Regions from separate parts of the Enterobacter asburiae genome, predicted to be linked through region 3. Evidence: predicted binding sites of a transcription regulator. Region 3 holds the regulator's gene; each other region holds the start of a gene.
The links. Region 3 encodes Fur, which represses iron uptake genes when iron is present. Its sites were predicted from a motif close to ATAATAATGAGAACNACTATCAA; they were not measured.
Positions count from the first base shown of each region.

Region 1: the regulator Fur is predicted to act here: its motif matches at 1,503-1,525, upstream of fepD (Fe(3+)-siderophore ABC transporter permease).
Region 2: the regulator Fur is predicted to act here: its motif matches at 1,945-1,967, upstream of ACJ69_RS20180 (siderophore-interacting protein).

Region 1 is NZ_CP011863.1:286,366-292,752, reverse strand. It holds gene fepB (Fe2+-enterobactin ABC transporter substrate-binding protein) at 1-138, shown strand, start outside; gene entS (enterobactin transporter EntS) at 185-1,432, opposite strand; gene fepD (Fe(3+)-siderophore ABC transporter permease) at 1,541-2,545, shown strand; gene fepG (iron-enterobactin ABC transporter permease) at 2,545-3,534, shown strand; gene fepC (iron-enterobactin ABC transporter ATP-binding protein) at 3,531-4,331, shown strand; partial or broken gene entF (enterobactin non-ribosomal peptide synthetase EntF) at 4,409-6,387, opposite strand, start outside.
Region 2 is NZ_CP011863.1:4,163,643-4,170,029, reverse strand. It holds gene ACJ69_RS20185 (coiled-coil domain-containing protein) at 1-1,131, shown strand, start outside; gene ACJ69_RS20180 (siderophore-interacting protein) at 1,132-1,896, opposite strand; gene ACJ69_RS20175 (PadR family transcriptional regulator) at 2,044-2,538, shown strand; gene ACJ69_RS20170 (methyl-accepting chemotaxis protein) at 2,535-4,094, opposite strand; gene ACJ69_RS20165 (methyl-accepting chemotaxis protein) at 4,431-5,951, opposite strand; gene ygjG (putrescine aminotransferase) at 6,387-6,387, shown strand, end outside.
Region 3 is NZ_CP011863.1:398,890-405,276, reverse strand. It holds gene ybfF (esterase) at 1-422, shown strand, start outside; gene ybfE (LexA regulated protein) at 551-838, shown strand; gene fldA (flavodoxin FldA) at 994-1,524, shown strand; gene fur (ferric iron uptake transcriptional regulator) at 1,816-2,262, shown strand; gene chiQ (ChiQ/YbfN family lipoprotein) at 2,353-2,679, opposite strand; gene chiP (chitoporin ChiP) at 2,727-4,124, opposite strand; gene glnS (glutamine--tRNA ligase) at 4,571-6,238, opposite strand.

The DNA.
Region 1 (6,387 bases), 110 kb from region 3:
ATTTACGCCAACCCGCTGCTGGCGCATCTGCCGTCGGTGAAAAACAAACGGGTCTGGGCATTGGGAACGGAGACGTTCCGCCTGGATTATTACAGCGCAATGTTAGTATTAAACAGATTGAATGCGTTGTTTAAGTAGGCATTTTCCCTCCCTCTCCCTGTGGGAGAGGGTCGGGGTGAGGGCATCAGGCCGCACCGTCGTTCAACACACTCTCCTGCCTGAACCGCCGCAATTCCACCAGCGCCACTAACAAAATCACGCCAATAATTGCCAGTACAAACCCGCCGCAGCTCGCCGAGGCCACCGGAGTCATCATCGCCCCCAGCCCGCCGAGGATCGCCGCACCAATCGCATCCCCCGTGACGTTCTGCGCCGTCCACAGGCCGTTAATGCGCCCGAGCATCCCTTCCGGCGTCTGGGTCTGGATCAGGGTGTACTGCAGCAGCGAACTGATGGCGCTCAGCCAGCCGAAAATCACCAGGCACAACGCGCCCAGCGCCCACACCGGCATCAGGCTGAAGAACCCAATGGCGATAAACGAGGCCAGCGTGGCAAGCAGCATAATCAACCCCGGACGCGCGCTCTGCGCCAGGTTGCCGCTGGTCAGCGCCCCGCACGCCGCGCCGAGCGGAATGGCGGCGTAGAGAATGCCAATCTCCGAGGCGCTCATCTGCCACTCTCCCGCTAATGCCGGGTAGAGCACGCGCACGGCGCTCGCCATGGTCAGCAGGCCGCCGAGCAGCGCAATCCCGCCAATCAGCGGGTTGCTGAACAGGAAACGAATCGCGGCCATCAGCGATTTCAGCGGATGCTCGCGCGGCTGCGGCGGAGGCGGCAGCAGCGGCAGGCGCAGCAGCGTCAGCGTGGTGATAAAGGTTCCCGCCGCCGCAAGCCCGTAGTTCCAGGCCACGTTGCCGGTCGCCAGCAGCAGGCCGCCCACCATCGGCGAAATCACCGAGCCCAGACGCACGGTGAGCATGGTGATCGCCCCCGCCTGCATCAGGTTCTCGCGCCCGACCAGCGCGGGCGTCGCCGCCAGCAGCGCCGTCACGCCCAGCGAGGCGAAGAAACCGTCCCACAGCCCCAGGGCATAAATCGCGAGCAGCGACGGCTCCGGCAGCATCGCGTTCAGACACAGCCCAATAAAGCCCACGCCGCAGGTGCCGCGCGCCAGCAGGATCAGCTTTTTACGCTCGTAGCGGTCCGCCAGCACGCCGCCGACCATCAGGCCGATGAACATCGCCCCGCCGGTTAAGGTGACGGATAACCCCACCAGCCAGCTGGAGTGCGTCATGGTCTGGATCTGGACCGGCACGGCCACGCCGAGCAGCCCGAGGGACAAAATGGAGATAAAGCGAGCGATAAAAACGGCGCGATACGCCGGGTGCGTTTTCAGCAGGCTGAGGTTGAGCAGCCAGGATTTTTGATTCATGACAAAGCCTTGAGTCTATTTCTACCCATTCCATGGGCGCACATGCTAACATAGCCAAATAAGATAGATAACGATAATCACTATCATTATCAAATCATGGATGTTGCTATGTCGTTTTCCTCTTCCGCGGTGCGCGCCGTTGCCGTGCCCGTTTTATTGCTGCTGTTGATCCTTGCGACTGCACTCAGCCTGCTGGTCGGCGCGAAGCCGCTGCCCGCGTCCGTTATCGTTGATGCGCTCTCCGGCACCTGCCAGAGCGCCGACTGCGTCATCGTGCTCGACGCCCGACTGCCCCGCACGCTTGCCGGACTGCTGTCCGGTGGCGCGCTCGGCCTTGCCGGTGCCCTGATGCAAACCCTTACCCGTAACCCGCTGGCGGATCCCGGTATTCTCGGCGTTAACTCCGGCGCCAGCTTTGCCATCGTGCTCGGCGCGGCGCTGTTCGGGTTGACCTCGCCCTCCGAACAGCTGGTGATGGCCTTCTGCGGCGCGCTGGCCGCCTCGCTGGTGGTCGCCTTTACCGGCAGCCAGGGCGGCGGGCAGCTGAGCCCGGTACGCCTGACGCTTGCGGGCGTGGCGCTCGCGGCGGTGCTGGAGGGCTTGTCCAACGGCATCGCCCTGCTCAACCCGGACGTCTACGACCAGCTGCGCTTCTGGCAGGCCGGCTCGCTGGATATCCGCACCCTCGAAACCCTAAAAGTGGTGGCGATCCCGGTCATTATCGCCGCCGCCGTGGCGCTGTTTTTAAGCCGGTCGCTCAACAGCCTGAGCCTCGGCAGCGACACCGCGACCGCCCTCGGCAACCGCGTGGCGCGCACGCAGCTGACTGGACTTCTGGCCATCACGATTCTGTGCGGCAGCGCGACCGCCGTGGTCGGTCCGATCGCCTTTATCGGCCTGATGATGCCGCACATGGCGCGCTGGCTGGTGGGGGCGGATCACCGCTGGTCGCTGCCGGTGACCCTGCTGGCGACCCCTGCCCTGCTGCTGTTTGCCGACGTGCTGGGCCGCCTGCTGGTGCCCGGCGAGCTGCGCGTCTCGGTGGTCAGCGCCTTTATCGGCGCGCCGGTGCTGATTTTCCTGGTACGCCGTAAACGCGGAGGTGACGCATGATGGCCCCGTCCCGTCGTTTACTCACCAGCGTATGCCTGCTGACTATCGTCATTCTGCTGCTGGCTGTCTGGAGCCTGCGCAGCGGCGCGGTGACGCTCGACTTTACTCAGGTATTCAACGCCCTGCTCGGCAGCGCGCCGCGCAACATCACCATGGTGGTGACGGAGTGGCGACTGCCGCGCGTGGCGATGGCGATTCTGGTCGGCGCGGCGCTCGGCGTGAGCGGTGCGATATTCCAGTCGCTGATGCGCAACCCGCTCGGCAGCCCGGACGTGATGGGCCTTAACACCGGGGCCTGGAGCGGCGTGCTGGTGGCGATGGTGCTATTTGGTCAGCACCTGACGGCCATTACCTTTACGGCGATGGCGGGCGGCATTCTGACGTCATTACTGATCTGGGCGCTGGCCTGGCGCAACGGTATCGACACCTTTCGCCTGATCATCATCGGGATCGGCATCCGCGCCATGCTGATGGCCTTTAACACCTGGCTTTTACTGCAGGCCTCGCTGGAAACCGCGCTCTCCGCCGGGCTGTGGTACGCCGGATCGCTCAACGGCCTGACGTGGGGCAAAACCTGGCCCGCCGCGCCGCTGATTTTGCTGATGTTTATCGGCGCGCTGCTGCTGGTGCGGCGCATGCGTCTGCTGGAGATGGGCGACGACAGCGCCTGCGCGCTGGGCGTGGGCGTCGAGCGCTCGCGCCTGATGCTGATGCTGGTCGCCGTACTGCTGACCGCCGCCTCCACCGCGATTGCCGGGCCAATCTCGTTTATCGCCCTCGTGGCACCGCACATCGCCCGGCGACTTAGCGGCACGGCGCGCTGGGGATTAACTCAGGCGGCGCTGTGCGGCGCGCTCCTGCTACTGGCCGCCGATCTCTGCGCCCAGCGGCTGTTTATGCCTTATCAACTGCCGGTGGGCGTGGTGACCGTCAGCCTCGGCGGGATTTACCTCATCGTCTTGCTCGTTCAGGAGTCACGCAGGAAATGACTGATTCAACCCCCCGCTTGCGCGGCGAAAACTTAACCCTCTGCTACGGCAAAAAAATCATTGCCCGTGACTTATCCGTCGCCATTCCGGACGGCCATTTCACCGCGATTATCGGCCCGAACGGCTGCGGCAAATCGACCCTGCTGCGCACCCTGAGCCGCCTGATGACGCCGGCTGAAGGCAGCGTGTTCCTCGACGGGGAGCAGATCCAGCGCTTCGCCAGCAAAGAGGTGGCCAGACGCATCGGTCTGCTGGCGCAAAACGCCACCACGCCGGGAGACATCACGGTGCAGGAGCTGGTCTCGCGCGGGCGCTACCCGCATCAGCCGCTGTTTACCCGCTGGCGTAAAGAGGATGACGAGGCGGTGAACCGCGCGATGCTGGCGACGGGCATCACCGATCTTGCCCAGCAGAGCGTGGACACCCTCTCCGGCGGGCAGCGTCAGCGGGCGTGGATCGCGATGGTGCTGGCACAGGAAACGTCGATCATGCTGCTGGACGAGCCGACAACCTGGCTCGACATCAGCCATCAGATTGACCTGCTGGAGCTGCTGAGCGAGCTGAACCGCACTCAGGGGTATACCCTGGCGGCGGTGCTGCACGACTTAAACCAGGCGTGCCGCTATGCGACGCATCTGATTGCGCTTCGCGACGGTGAGATCGTGGCGCAGGGTGCGCCGAAGGAGATTGTGACGCCGGAGCTGATCGAGCGGATCTACGGCATGCGCTGCATGATTATTGACGATCCGGTGGCGGGTACGCCGCTGGTGGTGCCGCTGGGGAAGCGTGCGGGCTGATGCCCTCACCCCGGCCCTCTCCCACAGGGAGAGGGAGCACCCCCTCCCCTCGCCCTGTGGGAGAGGCGCTTTTGACGTTACCCCAATATCTCCCTCAACACCGGCCCTATCTTCTCAAACGCCTGCGGTGAAATGATATCCACGTGGGCGCAGTCCTGGCTGTACACCTCAAGCTCCGCCACCCACGGCGCCCAGGCGACCTGCGGATCCATCGTTCGCGTGCGCTCGGCGACAAACAGCGTCGCTTTGCCGTCAAAGCGCGCGCTGCGCGCCGTGGTGAGCAGCCTCACCGCGTCGGCGTAGTTGCCCTCGATAGCGTTAAACAGCTCGCTGGAGCCCTGACCCTGCTGGGCGGCGATAAACGCCTGACGCTCGCGCTCGATTTCCGCCAGCACCTCCGGGTCGAGGCCGTTGGCCTCTTTCTCCGCCCAGCTCTGGGTTTCCGGCGGCCAGGTGTCCAGCAGGCCGAGGAAGGCCACCTCTTCATTCAGCTCGCGCAGACGGGCGGCAATGCCCTGTGCCAGCGTACCGCCGAGGGAATAGCCGAACAGATAATACGGCCCCTGCGGCTGCTGCTGACGCAGCGTAGCCAGATGATGCTCAATCACTCCATCCAGATCCGCACGCTGCTGCATCGGCCCGTCCGGGCGCGGCGACTGAATGCCGACGATGGACCAGCGCGGGCTGAGATAGCGCGCCAGGACGCTAAACTGCCAGGCAAAGCCGGACGCCGGATGGAAACAGAACAGCGTAGGGCCGTCGCTTTCGCGCAGCGGAAGAAGTGTTTCATACCCCAGCCTCTGCGCCTGCTCGTCGCTCATCTGCGAGTCCAGCAGCGCGCTGAGCTTACTCACAGTGGAGGCGACCATAATCTGCCCCGGCGTAACCCTGCGCTCGAACGCGCGGCTAAGCTGTGCCGCCAGGCGCATCGCCAGCAGCGAGTGTCCGCCGAGGGCAAAGAAGTCGGCCTCAATGTCGTTGACCTCGCAGCCCAGCAGCGCGGCAAACGCCTGCGCGACGGCGGCTTCGGTTTCCGTCTCCGGCGCGCGACCGGAGGTTTTGCTGGTCAGCTCCGGCAGCGGCAGCGCCTTGCGGTCGAGCTTGCCGTTCGCGCTGAGCGGCAGCGCGCTAATTTGCAGCAGCACCACCGGCACCATGTGCGGCGGCAGCTGGGCTTTGAGCGATTCCAGCAGCGCGTCGCGGTCCAGCGGTAAGCCGGATTCGGAAACCACATACCCCACCAGCTGGCGGGCATCGCCGCCGGTTGCCGCCGCCTGGTTGAACACGCAGGCGTGCGCCACGGCCTGGGCCACGTCCGGCAGCGACAGCATCGCCCGGTCGATCTCGCCAAGCTCGATGCGCTGGCCGCGAATTTTTAGCTGATCGTCGCTGCGGCCGAGATATTCCACCGCGCCGTTGTCCAGCCAGCGGGCAACGTCACCGGTGCGGTACATCCGCTCGCCGGGGCAAAAGGGTCGGCAATAAAGCGGCTGGCGGTGAGGTCCGGACGGCCCAGATACCCCTGCGCCAGCTGAATGCCGGTGAGATACAGATCGCCCGCCACGCCGAACGGCACCGGGCGCATCATCGCGTCCAGAATGCGCAGCCCCGTGTTCCACACCGGGAAGCCAATCGGCACGCTGTTGCCTTCCACCGCCGCCAGCTCGGGGCCAAACGCCGGATACCAGCTCACGTCTACCGCCGCTTCGGTTGGGCCATAGAGGTTGTGCAGCGGCGCCTGAGTCAGCTGTTCCCACTCGCGGCACAGCTCGGTCGGCAGCGCTTCGCCGCTGCAGAAAACCTGCTTTAGGGTTTTGCAGCATGCCGCGTTTTCCGGCGTCAGCGAGGCGACAAAGGCCGCCAGCATCGACGGCACGAAGTGGGTAGTGGTCACGCCGTACCGTGCGAAGAAGCTCTGCATCGCCTGCGGATCGCGGTGCGCGTCCGGCTCGGCCATCACCAGCTTCGCCCCGGCGATAAACGGCCACCAGAACTCCCACACCGACACGTCAAAGCTGCACGGCGTTTTCTGCGCCACCACGTCCGTCGCGTCCAG
Region 2 (6,387 bases), 950 kb from region 3:
GCCATTGAACTGGAAGATGACGACATCATCCAGAACCAGCTGACACGCCTGAAAAATGAAGCGTTTGACGATGAGCTACAGGCAATCGTCGTGGCGCTTGAGGAGAAGAACTACACCGCTGCGATGGCGGCAATTACCGCCTGGCTGCAGGGCCAGCGCGCCGTGACCCAGTGGCGCGATCCGCAGGTGGCCGCCAGCAAGCTGGAGCTGAAGGCGCTGGAAGAACGTCTGCGCGATCTGATTGACCGCCGCAACGCCCGGGTGCAGCAGCTCGATGAGTTCAACGATCTCTATTTCTCCCGTCTCGGGCCGCTGATGCAGCAGATCCTCGCCCTGCGTAAAACCCTGGCCGAGCTGAACCTGCGCCGTCAGCAGGCGGAAGCGCGTCGCCGTGAGGAAGATTACCGTCGCTGCCAGCGCTATATGGCGCAGGCGGTAGAGGTGCTGGCGACGCTCACCCAGCGCTGGCGCGATCTCCCGGCCGACTCCGTGCAGGCCGCTGAGGCGCGCAAGCATCTTGAACAGCAAAGCAATCTGATTGCCAACCTGCTGGCCGAAGCGCTGGAGCTGGAGAGCGGCTTAACGCGCGAAGAGGAGCCTGCGCGTCAGGCGCGCGACGACGCTAACGAAGAGTACGAAAAGTATCGCGAACAGCATCACGATGCCGAAGTGCGGCTGCGCAAGGGTAAGGATCTTTCGGAAGAGGATCGGAACGAGCTGAAGCGTCTCTGGCGGCAGGCGAGCAAGCTCTGCCACCCGGATCTGGTGGCGGATGACCTGAAAGAAGAAGCCAACGCGATGATGGTGCAGCTCAACCAGGCGAAGCAGCGTGGCGACGTTAAAACCATTCGCTCACTGGTGGCCCGCCTGCAGCAGGGCTTTGAGCCATTGATGGCAAGCGACAGGCTGAACGATCTGGAACGTATCCGAAAAAAAATGGCGCAGGTTCGCGAGCAGATAGACATTTTAGTGAACGAGCTGGCGGAGCTTGAGAAAGAGGAGTCCTGGCTTCTGGTCTCGTCGCTGAACAATATGGAAGCATACTTCGCTCAGCAGGAGAAAGCCCTGCACGAGGTCCGCGCCTCGCTCGAACATCAGGTGAGCGAAGCGCAGCTGGATTCCGCCGCCTGATTATTTGGCGTGCCAGTATGCGCTGGCACGCACCAGCTGCTGGTCAATCGCATCGGTTTCAAACTGACGGCTCAGCGTCTTCACTACCTTCCCTTCCCCGGTCAGCCAGATGAAATAGTCTTCACCGGGAACGGTCAGCGCCGCCAGATGGTCCGCTACCGCCTGCTCGCTGTGGCCCACCACCCAGGTGATATCGAACCCGCTCAGGTGTGCCAGATAGTCTTTATAAGATTCGTCCCCGACCGTCACTACCGCATGAATTTCCGGGCGAACCGGCAGTTTAGCAATGCTCTCCAGGCGTCGGCGCAGCGCGGGCATGCCGGACTCGTCGCACACGTACAGCTGCCAGGCGTAATCCTCCGGCACCACCAGCGAACCGCGCGGGCCGCCGATGGTCAGCCTGTCACCCGCTTTCGCCTCGACCGCCCAGCGGCTGGCAATGCCGCCGTCATGAACGAAGAAATCGAGCACCAGCTCATGGTTTGCCTCGTCGTACAGCGGCGTGTAGTCGCGCGTCTGAGGACGTACGCCGTCTCCCCAGTCGATGCCTTCATCGGTGACCACCGGCGGTACAAATACCGCCCCAGGAGCCGGGAAAAAGACTTTGGTATGGTCGTCGAAACCGCAGGAGCTAAAGCCCTCCAGCGCCTCGCCGCCTAAAACAATGCGCTGGAAACCCGCGCTGGGGCGCTCAACGCGGAGCACCGTCAGCTCGCGAAAGCGCAGGTCATTACGAACACGCTGTGGGTAACGGGTAGATGCCATTTTTAGCCCCTTCTCTGGTGAATACGATATATCTAAATCAATTTTCAAATGATAATGATTACTAATAAGAAAAAATGCAAGATCTTTTAGATTGCATCTGAATATATCTTAGATATAGTTTAGATATATCAAATTGAGAGAGCTACTATGCGATACGAACACGACAGCGGCGGGCGCCGACCGCGCTTTTTCGGCCACGGCGATCTGCGGCTGGTGATTCTGGATATCCTGACCCGCAGCGCGAGCCACGGCTACGAGCTGATCAAAGAGATCGAGAATCTGACTCAGGGGAATTACACCCCGAGCCCAGGCGTGATCTACCCGACCCTGGATTATCTTCAGGATCAAACGTTTATCACTATTACGGAAGAAGAGAACGGTCGTAAGACGATTACGATTACCGCTGAAGGACAACGCTGGCTGGACGAAAACCGGGAGCAGCTGGAACAGATCCAGGTGCGGATCAAAGCCCGTTCCGTCGGTTTTCAGCTGCGCAAAAACCCGCAGATGAAGCGGGCGCTGGATAACTTCAAAGCGGTGTTAGACCTCAAGGTGAATCAGGGAGAGCTCAGCGACGCGCAGCTCAAGCAGATTATCGGCGTTATTGACCGCGCGGCGCTCGAGATCTCCCAGCTGGACTAAGCCGTCGCGTGCTCGCTCACGCGGAAGACGCGTACCAGCTCCTTCAGGTGCATCGCCTGTTCGTTAAGCGATGCCGCCGCAGCCACAGACTCCTCCACCAGCGCGGAGTTCTGCTGGGTGGTGGCGTCAATCAGGCCAATCGCGCTGTTAATCTGCGAGATACCTTCCGTCTGCTCGTGGCTGGCCTGGCGAATTTCCCGCAGGATCACGTCCATCTCTTCCACGTTGCCGACCATCCCGTTGATCAGCCCACTCGCTTTTTCGACCAGGTTCATCCCGTCCTGAGTCTGGCTGGTGGAGCTCTCAATCAGCTCGCGGATTTCGCTGGCAGACGACGCGCTCTTCTGGGCAAGCTGGCGAACTTCACCCGCCACCACCGCAAAGCCGCGACCGTGCTCACCGGCGCGCGCCGCTTCCACCGCCGCGTTCAGCGCCAGAATGTTTGTCTGGAACGCAATGGCGTCGATCAGGTCGATAATGTCGGACATCCGGTTCGACGTCTCGTTAATCAGGCGCATTTTGCTGGTCACCTGCTTCATCATCTCGCCGTTGTTTTTAACCACCGTGGCGGCATCCGCCGAGAGGTTGGTCGCTTCCCCGGTATGCGAGGCGGTATTTTTCACCGTCGCGGTGATCTGCTCCATCGAGGCGGCGGTCTGTTCAACGGAGCTGGCCTGCTCTTCCGTGCGCGCGGCCAGCTCCTGGTTCCCGGCGACAATCTGCGCTGCAGCGCTGGAGATATTCTCCGAGCCGGTTTGCACCTGCTGCACGATGTCCAGCAGTCGCGTTTTCATCTCCATCAGCGCATGCAGCAGCAGACCCGTTTCGTCTTTGCCGTGTGGCGTGATGCTGCCCGTGAGATCGCCCTCAGAAATGGCTTTTGCAAAATGCACCGCCTCGCCGAGCGGACGAGTGATAGCGCGCACGATAAACCAGCCGATCAGGCTGCCTGCCGCAATGCTAAAGAGCGTGAGCAGGATCAGCAGCAGTCGGTTAGATCTGAAATCCCCTTCCACCTGCGCACCGGCACTCTGCATCTCGCTGTTTTGAATGGTAATCAGCTCCTTCACCTTCGCTTTATAAGCCTGCTGCACGGCGAGGGTAGTGGTCATCATCTCCTGAATAGCGCCCGCACGATTGTTGTTCTGCACCGCCTGCAGAATGCGGTAGCGCGAGTCCAGATACTGCTGGCGCACGCTGCGGATTTCCGCCAGCACCTGCTGAGACTTCTGATCCTGCAGCGCGTTGTTCAGCTCGCCCAGGATCACCGTGATGTGCTCGCTGATCTCTTTCAGGCGCTGCTGAGATTGCCCCGTGTAAGTGCCCTGCTCGTCCAGCAGCATCAGCTGTTGAGTGCTAATAAATTCCTGGAAGTTATCGATTAACTGGTTCGCTTTTACCGTGGTCGGATAATCGCTGCTAATAATCGATTGCATCCCGTTATTAGCCCGGTTCAGGCTCAGCAGAGACAGGCTCGCGCTGATCGCCATCAGGACAATAAAGAACCCAAACGCCAGAAATAATTTCGTGCCGATCTTTACGTCATGTAAGAACATATTTTCTCCATCGATGTGATTATTTCTCAGACGATCGCTGTTATCGGTAACGATTTCGCTAACTTTATGAGTTTGATCGCTTTTTTATTTCATAACCCCCGCAATGCATAGGTGTAGGCTATTAATATGGCCTCATCGATCGTTACCAGACCGTCAAACGGGGTATTTTTGAAATAGCATTCTGAAGAACTGACTTAGGCAGGAATAAATAACTGAGGCACTTTCTTTAGTTATTTAATATTAAATTAACAATAAAGCACATTAATAGTCACAACCAGAAAATAAAACGCCGCTTACTCCTTACGGAATAAACGGCTTTTCCGGAACATTATTGAATCAATGGAGCACGGTCACCGCATCCTTAAGGCGTCCGGCGCGGTGCTTCACCATCGCAGAAATGTGGGCGCTCTCCTCGACCAGGTCGGCGTTTTTCTGCGTGATGCTGTCGAGTTCGGCCACCGCGCGGGTCAACTCTGACAGTCCGGTTGCCTGCTCGGAGGTCGCGTGGCTGATCTGGGCGATAAGCTGCGTCACGTTTTTCACCTGCTCGACAATATCATCCATCGTGCGGCCTGCGGCGTGAACCTGCTCAGAGCCGGACTGCACCTTGCTGGCGCTGGCATCAATGAGTTTACGAATATCATTGGCGGCGCTGGCGCTGCGGCTGGCAAGATGGCGGACTTCGCCCGCGACCACGGCAAAACCTTTGCCCTGCTCCCCTGCCCTTGCCGCTTCAACCGCCGCGTTCAGCGCCAGAATATTGGTCTGGAAAGCGATATCGTTAATCAGGGAGGTAATCGAGCCAATTCGCTGCGTGCTGTCAGCAATGTCATCCATGGTTTTGACGACGGTCTGCATCGCGTTGCCCCCTTTCGTCGCCGCGCTGCTCGCGGCCACGGAGAGTTTATCCACCTCGGCGGCGGTTTCAGAGTTACTCTGAACGGAAGCGGCCATCTGGTTCATTGTTGCAACGGTCTGCTGCACGTTCGCCACGGTCTGACGCGTCCGATCGTTCAGGTCTTCATTTCCCTGCGCCAGCCTGTCGCTGCCGTCACGGACGCTCACCACCTGGCTCGACACGTCATTGATTAACCAGCGGCACATCAGGCCCAGTTGCCCGACCGCGCGCAGCGTCAGCCCCAGCTCGTCGCTGCGGTTCAGATGCTGCACGCTGTTGCGCTCACCGGTTGCGACCTTCAGCGCCTGTCGCGCCACATTCTCTACCGGGCGGACAATCTGTTGCTCAAACAGCAGTGTCCCCAGCAGCATCACCAGCGCGGCTGCGGCGAGCGGTATCCACCCGGCAGAGGTCGCGACCAGCGTGGCGGCGAGAACGGCAAAAAGCGCCGCCATCACGCAGCGCACGCGCCAGCGCAGCGGCATAGCCGGCAGTTTACCCAGCCAGCCTTTTCCAACCACCAGCCCCTTGTGCACACGTTTCTTACAGCTCCCGTCGTTCAGCGCCCGGTAGAGCGGCTCCACGGCGGCAATCTCTTCCGCCGTGGCTTTGGTGCGAATGGACATATAGCCCGTCACCTGCCCGCGGCGCACCATCGGCACCGCATTCGCTCGCACCCAGTAGTGGTCACCGTTTTTGCGCCGGTTTTTGACAATCCCGCTCCACGGCTCGCCCTGCTGCAGCGTGTACCACATATCGGCAAACGCGGCTTTTGGCATATCGGGGTGGCGCACCATATTGTGCGGCTGGCCCGTCAGCTCATCGAGCTGGTAGCCGCTCACCTGCACAAAGGTGTCGTTGGCGTGTGTGATGTAGCTGTGGACGTCTGTGGTAGACATTAAGGTGGTGTCATCGTCCAGAGGATATTCATTCTGGGTGACATAGGTTGGAGAGGACATTGTGGGCATCCCTTGCAGGTTATTTGAATGTTAATTTTGTGGGTCAATGTTTTTTCGGCGGTAAACAATTTATCTTTAGTTGTTAAACTTGATGAAGATCGCAGATTTCACTTAAACCATACTTTTTGTACGATTTTATAATTCATTGATTTCAAATACTTTCACAAAGAAATTACCTATAAAGCATGACCAGTTAATGCCCACTTAAGTTGCAGCGAATGCACTTCTTTAGTGCAGCTGCGCTTTTCCGCCCTCATTTATCCTCTCTTCCCTGTACCGCTAAATCCCGTTTCGGTTGCTCCTGCATGATTAAATATTGTGCAACATTATTTTAACCTGGCGTTTATCCCGATTTTCGTTAAGGCATCTGAAGTGGCGTAATCCCTGCAATACTTAAACCAGTATCATGTGATACGCGATCCCCGGGAGCACATTT
Region 3 (6,387 bases):
ATTACGACGTCCGTCGTCACGACGAGATTTTTGCCGCCATTAATGCGGTCACAGAAGCGGGTGTCGCGACGCGCCAACAGGCGGCTGCCGTCATGCGTGAGCATCTTAATGAAGAAGGCGTCGTCCAGTTCCTGCTGAAGTCGTTTGTTGACGGGCAATGGCGTTTTAACGTGCCGGTGCTCTGGGAGCAGTACAACAACATCGTCGGCTGGGAAACCGTCCCGGCCTGGCCACACCCTACCCTCTTTATTCGCGGCGGCAACTCGCCTTACGTTACCGACGCGTACCGCGACACGCTGCTGACCCAATTCCCGCAGGCTCGCGCCCACGTGATTGCCGGTGCCGGGCACTGGGTGCATGCGGAAAAACCGGACGCTGTGCTGCGCGCCATTCGCCGCTATCTCGCTGATACTGCAAATTGATTAAAAAGAAAGCGACTGGAAGGCTGCGGGCTTCCAGTCGTTGGCGTGCCGTTTTTGGTGATGTATGATGGCGCGCTTATCGCCCGGGCATTAGCAGGGCGGCGTGTTTCCCCCGAAGTCTCAGAATCATGGCCAAAGAACAAACGGACCGTACGACACTAGATCTGTTCGCGAATGAGCGTCGCCCGGGACGACCCAAGACGAATCCGCTTTCGCGTGATGAACAGCTGCGTATCAATAAACGCAACCAGCTTAAACGCGATAAAAATCGTGGGCTTAAGCGTGTCGAACTGAAGCTTAACGCCGACGCCGTCGATGCGCTGAACGAGCTGGCTGACGCGCGAAATATCAGCCGCAGCGAGCTCATTGAAGAGATGTTGATCGCCCAGCTTGAGACGTTACGCAGCCAGGCATAAGTCTGAAAATCCCCTTTATCGCCCTTTTCATGTAGCACAGAGTGCAGTCCTGCGCGATAGCTGTTTCCGCAGGGTTGCCAGTTCTGCTATTATTGCCCTTATCCGTGGCCGAATTGCGCCACCATACTATTAAGTTTCAAGAGGTTATTTTACTCATGGCAATCATCGGCATTTTCTTTGGCAGTGATACCGGCAATACCGAAAATATCGCAAAAAACATTCAAAAACAGCTCGGTAAAGACGTTGCTGATGTGCATGACATCGCCAAGAGCAGCAAAGAAGATCTGGAAGGCTATGACATTCTGCTGCTGGGTATCCCAACCTGGTACTACGGTGAAGCCCAGTGCGACTGGGATGATTTCTTCCCGACGCTGGAAGAAGTGGACTTCAACGGTAAGCTGGTCGCCCTGTTTGGCTGTGGCGATCAGGAAGACTACGCTGAATACTTCTGTGACGCGCTGGGCACCATCCGCGATATCATTGAGCCGAATGGCGCGGTTATCGTAGGCCACTGGCCGACCGCCGGTTACCACTTTGAAGCGTCTAAAGGCCTGGCCGATGACAATCATTTCGTGGGTCTGGCCATCGACGAAGACCGTCAGCCAGAGCTGACTGCAGAGCGCGTAGAGAAATGGGTTAAGCAGATCCGTGAGGAACTGCACCTGGACGATATTCTGAACGCCTGATTTTTATCACGGCGCAGCGGCGGCTGCGCCCGTGCTCCAGGTCAAACCGATTAAATTAATCGCTACAATCTTTTAACTTTTTCGCCCAGACCTGTACAATGTCTCCCTGATAAAATGTGGTTTTCCATTGAGCAAGTTTGTTGGTGATACCCCATTTTTATAAGCATATTTTGCCTGAGACTTGCAGTTTTCATTTAGCCATGGCAGTTCTATAATGAGACGCATTATCCCGGGTGCATTTTCTGTCACTTCCTACAGAAGTGAATCGTTTAGCAACAGGACAGATTCCGCATGACTGACAACAATACCGCATTAAAGAAGGCTGGCCTGAAAGTAACGCTTCCTCGGTTAAAAATCCTTGAAGTGCTTCAGGGTCCAGACAATCACCATGTCAGTGCGGAAGACCTTTATAAACGTCTTATTGACATGGGTGAAGAGATTGGGCTGGCTACCGTCTATCGCGTGCTGAACCAGTTTGATGACGCGGGCATTGTTACCCGTCATAATTTCGAAGGCGGTAAATCTGTTTTCGAACTGACCCAGCAGCAGCACCACGATCACCTGATCTGCCTCGATTGCGGCAAGGTCATTGAATTCAGCGATGATTCCATTGAATCACGCCAGCGTGAAATCGCGGCGCGTCATGGCATCCGCCTGACCAACCACAGCCTGTACCTTTACGGTCACTGCGCTGAAGGCGACTGCCGCGAAGACGACCACGCGCACGACGCGAAATAATCAGTATTCATACTCTGAGCCAGCCGCAAGGTTGGCTTTTTTTTGCCTAAAAAAGCCCGGTAAGCGCAGCGCTTACCGGGCGTAAAGCACTTATTTATTGTTATTGCGTATCTCGTTCCAGATCTTATCGCAACGCTTCGCCACTTCCTGATCGTTACCGGTTTTACGCGCCTGGATACAGGCCTGGTAATCCATGACGCGGACGTTCTCCTGGGTCGCGAACTGCTCGTGCGCTTTCTCTTTCTTCAGCACGTTCAGCACGCTCTGACAGGCTTCAATCTTCTCCGGCGATCCTTCCGCAGTGTTAATGCAGGCGCTATACGCCTCCTTCAGACGGGTGTCCTCTTTCGGCGCCTGCGTCTGAGCGCACGCCACCAGCCCTGATGCCAGCAGCGCGACGATTACGATTTTTTTCATCATGTGCAGTCTCCATACCGGCGGGACTCAGCCCGCCGGTGCGTTCATCAGAAGATGGTGAATGGGGCGATAACCATGAATTTCACGTCACGTTCATCCTGGAAGATGTTGCCGTAACCGCCCGCATAGCTCGGGATATCAGAGTGGTTGTCATACTGGGTGAAGTGCAGTTTGAACATCGTGCCTTTCGCGCGGCCATCCTGCAGGGTATAGATAGCATCGAGGCTGTAGGAAGACTCTTTCAGGCGATAGTTGGGATCGTAGTATGCATCCGGCGTGGCCATATCGGCAGGTTTTGCGTCCCAGGCGTAAGCGTAAGAAGCGCCCACTGCCCAGCCAGGCAGGTTCCAGTTTTTCAGATCATACATTGCGCCGAAGAAGACCGCTTTCTCGCCGTCGGCGTTGAAGTCAGAACGGTTATCCCACCAGATATCAAGACGACCGTTGGAGGAGGCGTAGGTCGGGGTCATACGCTGCAGGAAGTAGCCCTGCTGCCCTTCCGCCTTCACCCATGTGCCTTCCAGACGCAAATCAACCTGACCAACCTTGTAGCCGAAGGTTAACGCCTGCAGCCACGCGGTGCCGTCATAAATGTCGTTGACGCCACCGTTGCTGACCTTGTCGCGCGTACCGTAGAACTGGTAGCTGGTGCTCAGCGGGCTACCCACGACATCGAATTTATAGCTGGCCTTGGCAAAATACTGATCGATATAGCCCTGTGCCTGACCGAATGCCGCTTCAAGCACCAGATCGTTTTTGAAGTCGTACTTCGCGCCCAGCGAGTGCAGGTAATCGACTTTGGTTTTTTTATCGTTCTGGTAGAACTTGTCCATTTCGATGTGCCACGGCGCTTTGTACTCGTTGGTCCACATATAGGAGAAGCTCAACGCGCCCGCATCACCGTAGTCAAAGTTCGCCCCGGCTTCTGCACCCTGATAGGTACCCGGCATAAAGCTCCAGTGCGGTGCTAACAGAGTCTGGCCAGTTGGCTGAATATAACCGCCGCGCGCCCAAACCGGACCGTATTTAAATTTTGCAGCGGCTTTGTAAAGGCTGATACCGCTCTTATCCCCGGACCAGTCTTCTTTATAGGCTTTATTGCTGGAGGAGAAGGCAATTTCGTTCGGGTGCGCGCTGTCGCCGTTTTCCGCCATTTCAATCGCGGTAAACGCAGCAATATCCAGACCGAACATATCCGCGGCATAGCCTGACTGGAAGTCCAGGTTGGCGTTCCAGGTGGAGTGAGAAAGGTTGGTTTTGTATTTGTCTTCGGTGACGTCTTTACGGTCACGTTCACGCTGCCAGTAATAAATACCGCCCGTGAGGGTAGAATCGTCGATGAAGCCTGCCGCTTTCGCCTCTGGTGTCACCACCAGGCCCGACATTGCTGTTACACCGGCAATAGCCAGCGCCAGCGCACTACGTTTGCCACTGAACGTACGCATAGATTATTCCTCTTTGACGAATTAAAACGCCTGAAACGGCGTAAATAAAAAAGACCAAATGGTCAGGGGTAGTTTTAAATACCCTCGAATTAACTACCGTCTTTAGGTTATTTTTCGCGACACGAATTATCAATGCTTTTTAGCGGACAAAAGTCAGGATTATGACGAAGTGCACATAATTGGTAGTGATTTGTAACATTTGCAGAGAGGCGAGCAATGACGGGGAATAATCAGGTATTTCAGTGGCTAGACGTGGGTTCTCTTTCTTTTTTTATCACCTTTTTGATTTTCGTAATGACACAAACTTTTTTTTAAAAAATAAGTAGCACCTCATTGACCTGATATTTTCATGGCGCCTCTTTAAGCCCTGGCTTAATGCCCTGATCGTTAAATAAAAAAACGCCGCATAATGCGGCGTTTGTCTCTCATTGACCAGACCAGCAATATTATTCGCCGATCTTCGTCCAGGTATCACGCAGGCCTACGGTACGGTTAAATACCGGTTTTTCCGCCGTGCTGTAACGGCTGTCCAGGCAGAAGTAGCCTTCACGTTCAAACTGGAACGCTTTGCCCGCTTCAGCGGCTTTCAGAGAAGGCTCCGCATAACCCTGCTTGATTACCAGAGATTCCGGGTTGATGGTCGCCAGGAAATCTTCCGCAGCACCTGGGTTAGGCACGCTGAACAGACGGTCGTACAGACGGATTTCTACCGGCAGCGCGTGGGAAGCGCTCACCCAGTGAATCACGCCTTTCACTTTACGGCCGTCAGCAGGATCTTTGCTCAGAGTCTCTGCATCGTAAGAACAGAAAATGGTGGTGATATTCCCTTCCGCATCTTTCTCTACGCGTTCGGCTTTGATGACGTAGGCATTACGCAGACGCACTTCTTTACCCAGCACCAGACGCTTGTACTGCTTGTTGGCTTCTTCGCGGAAGTCAGCGCGGTCAATCCAGATGTCACCGCTGAACGGCACGTCACGGCTACCCATTTCCGGTTTGTTCGGATGGTTAGGCATGGAGACCAGCTCGCTTTCACCCTGCGGATAGTTTTCGATAACCAGCTTCACCGGGTCGATAACGGCCATCGCGCGCGGGGCGTTTTCGTTGAGATCTTCACGAATGCAGGATTCAAGGGAGGCCATCTCGATGGTGTTGTCCTGCTTGGTCACGCCGATGCGCTTGCAGAACTCACGAATAGAGGCGGCTGTGTAGCCACGACGACGCAGACCGGAGATGGTCGGCATACGCGGGTCATCCCAGCCCTCAACGTGCTTGTCCGTCACCAGCAGGTTCAGCTTACGCTTGGACATCACGGTGTATTCCAGATTCAGACGAGAGAACTCGTACTGGCGCGGATGCACAGGAATGGTGATGTTATCCAGAACCCAGTCGTACAGACGACGGTTGTCCTGGAACTCCAGCGTACACAGGGAGTGCGTAATGCCTTCCAGCGCATCGCTGATGCAGTGGGTAAAGTCGTACATCGGGTAGATGCACCACTTGTTGCCGGTCTGGTGGTGTTCTGCGAACTTGATGCGGTACAGCACCGGATCGCGCATCACGATGAAAGGAGACGCCATGTCGATTTTGGCACGCAGGCACGCTTTGCCTTCTTCGAAGCCACCTGCACGCATTTTTTCAAACAGCGCCAGGTTCTCTTCCACGCTGCGATCGCGGAACGGGCTGTTTTTGCCCGGCGCGGTCAGCGTACCGCGATATTCACGGATTTCATCAGCAGACAGTTCGTCAACATACGCCAGACCCTTGTTGATCAGTTCAACCGCGTAGGCGTACAGCTGATCAAAATAGTCAGAGGAGTAGCAGATATCGCCAGACCAGTTGAAGCCCAGCCATTGCACGTCATTTTTGATGGACTCAACGTATTCGATGTCTTCTTTTACTGGGTTGGTGTCATCGAAACGCAGGTTGCACTGTCCCTGGTAGTCTTGCGCAATGCCAAAGTTCAGGCAGATGGACTTCGCATGCCCGATATGCAGGTAGCCGTTCGGCTCCGGCGGGAAGCGGGTATGAACTGTGGTGTGCTTACCACTGGCCAGATCTTCATCGATGATCTGACGAATAAAGTTACTCGGGCGGGCTTCTGCCTCACTCATCGTGGATTCCTCAAAGCGTAAACAACGTATAACGGCATATGATCTTATAAGCCGGACGTAGTGACAACCCTTAAAACGTCTCTGAAGAAAATAATGGGGGCTTTTGCTGCAAAAAAAAGCGGCGGAGGATATCCCCCGCCGCTTAAGGC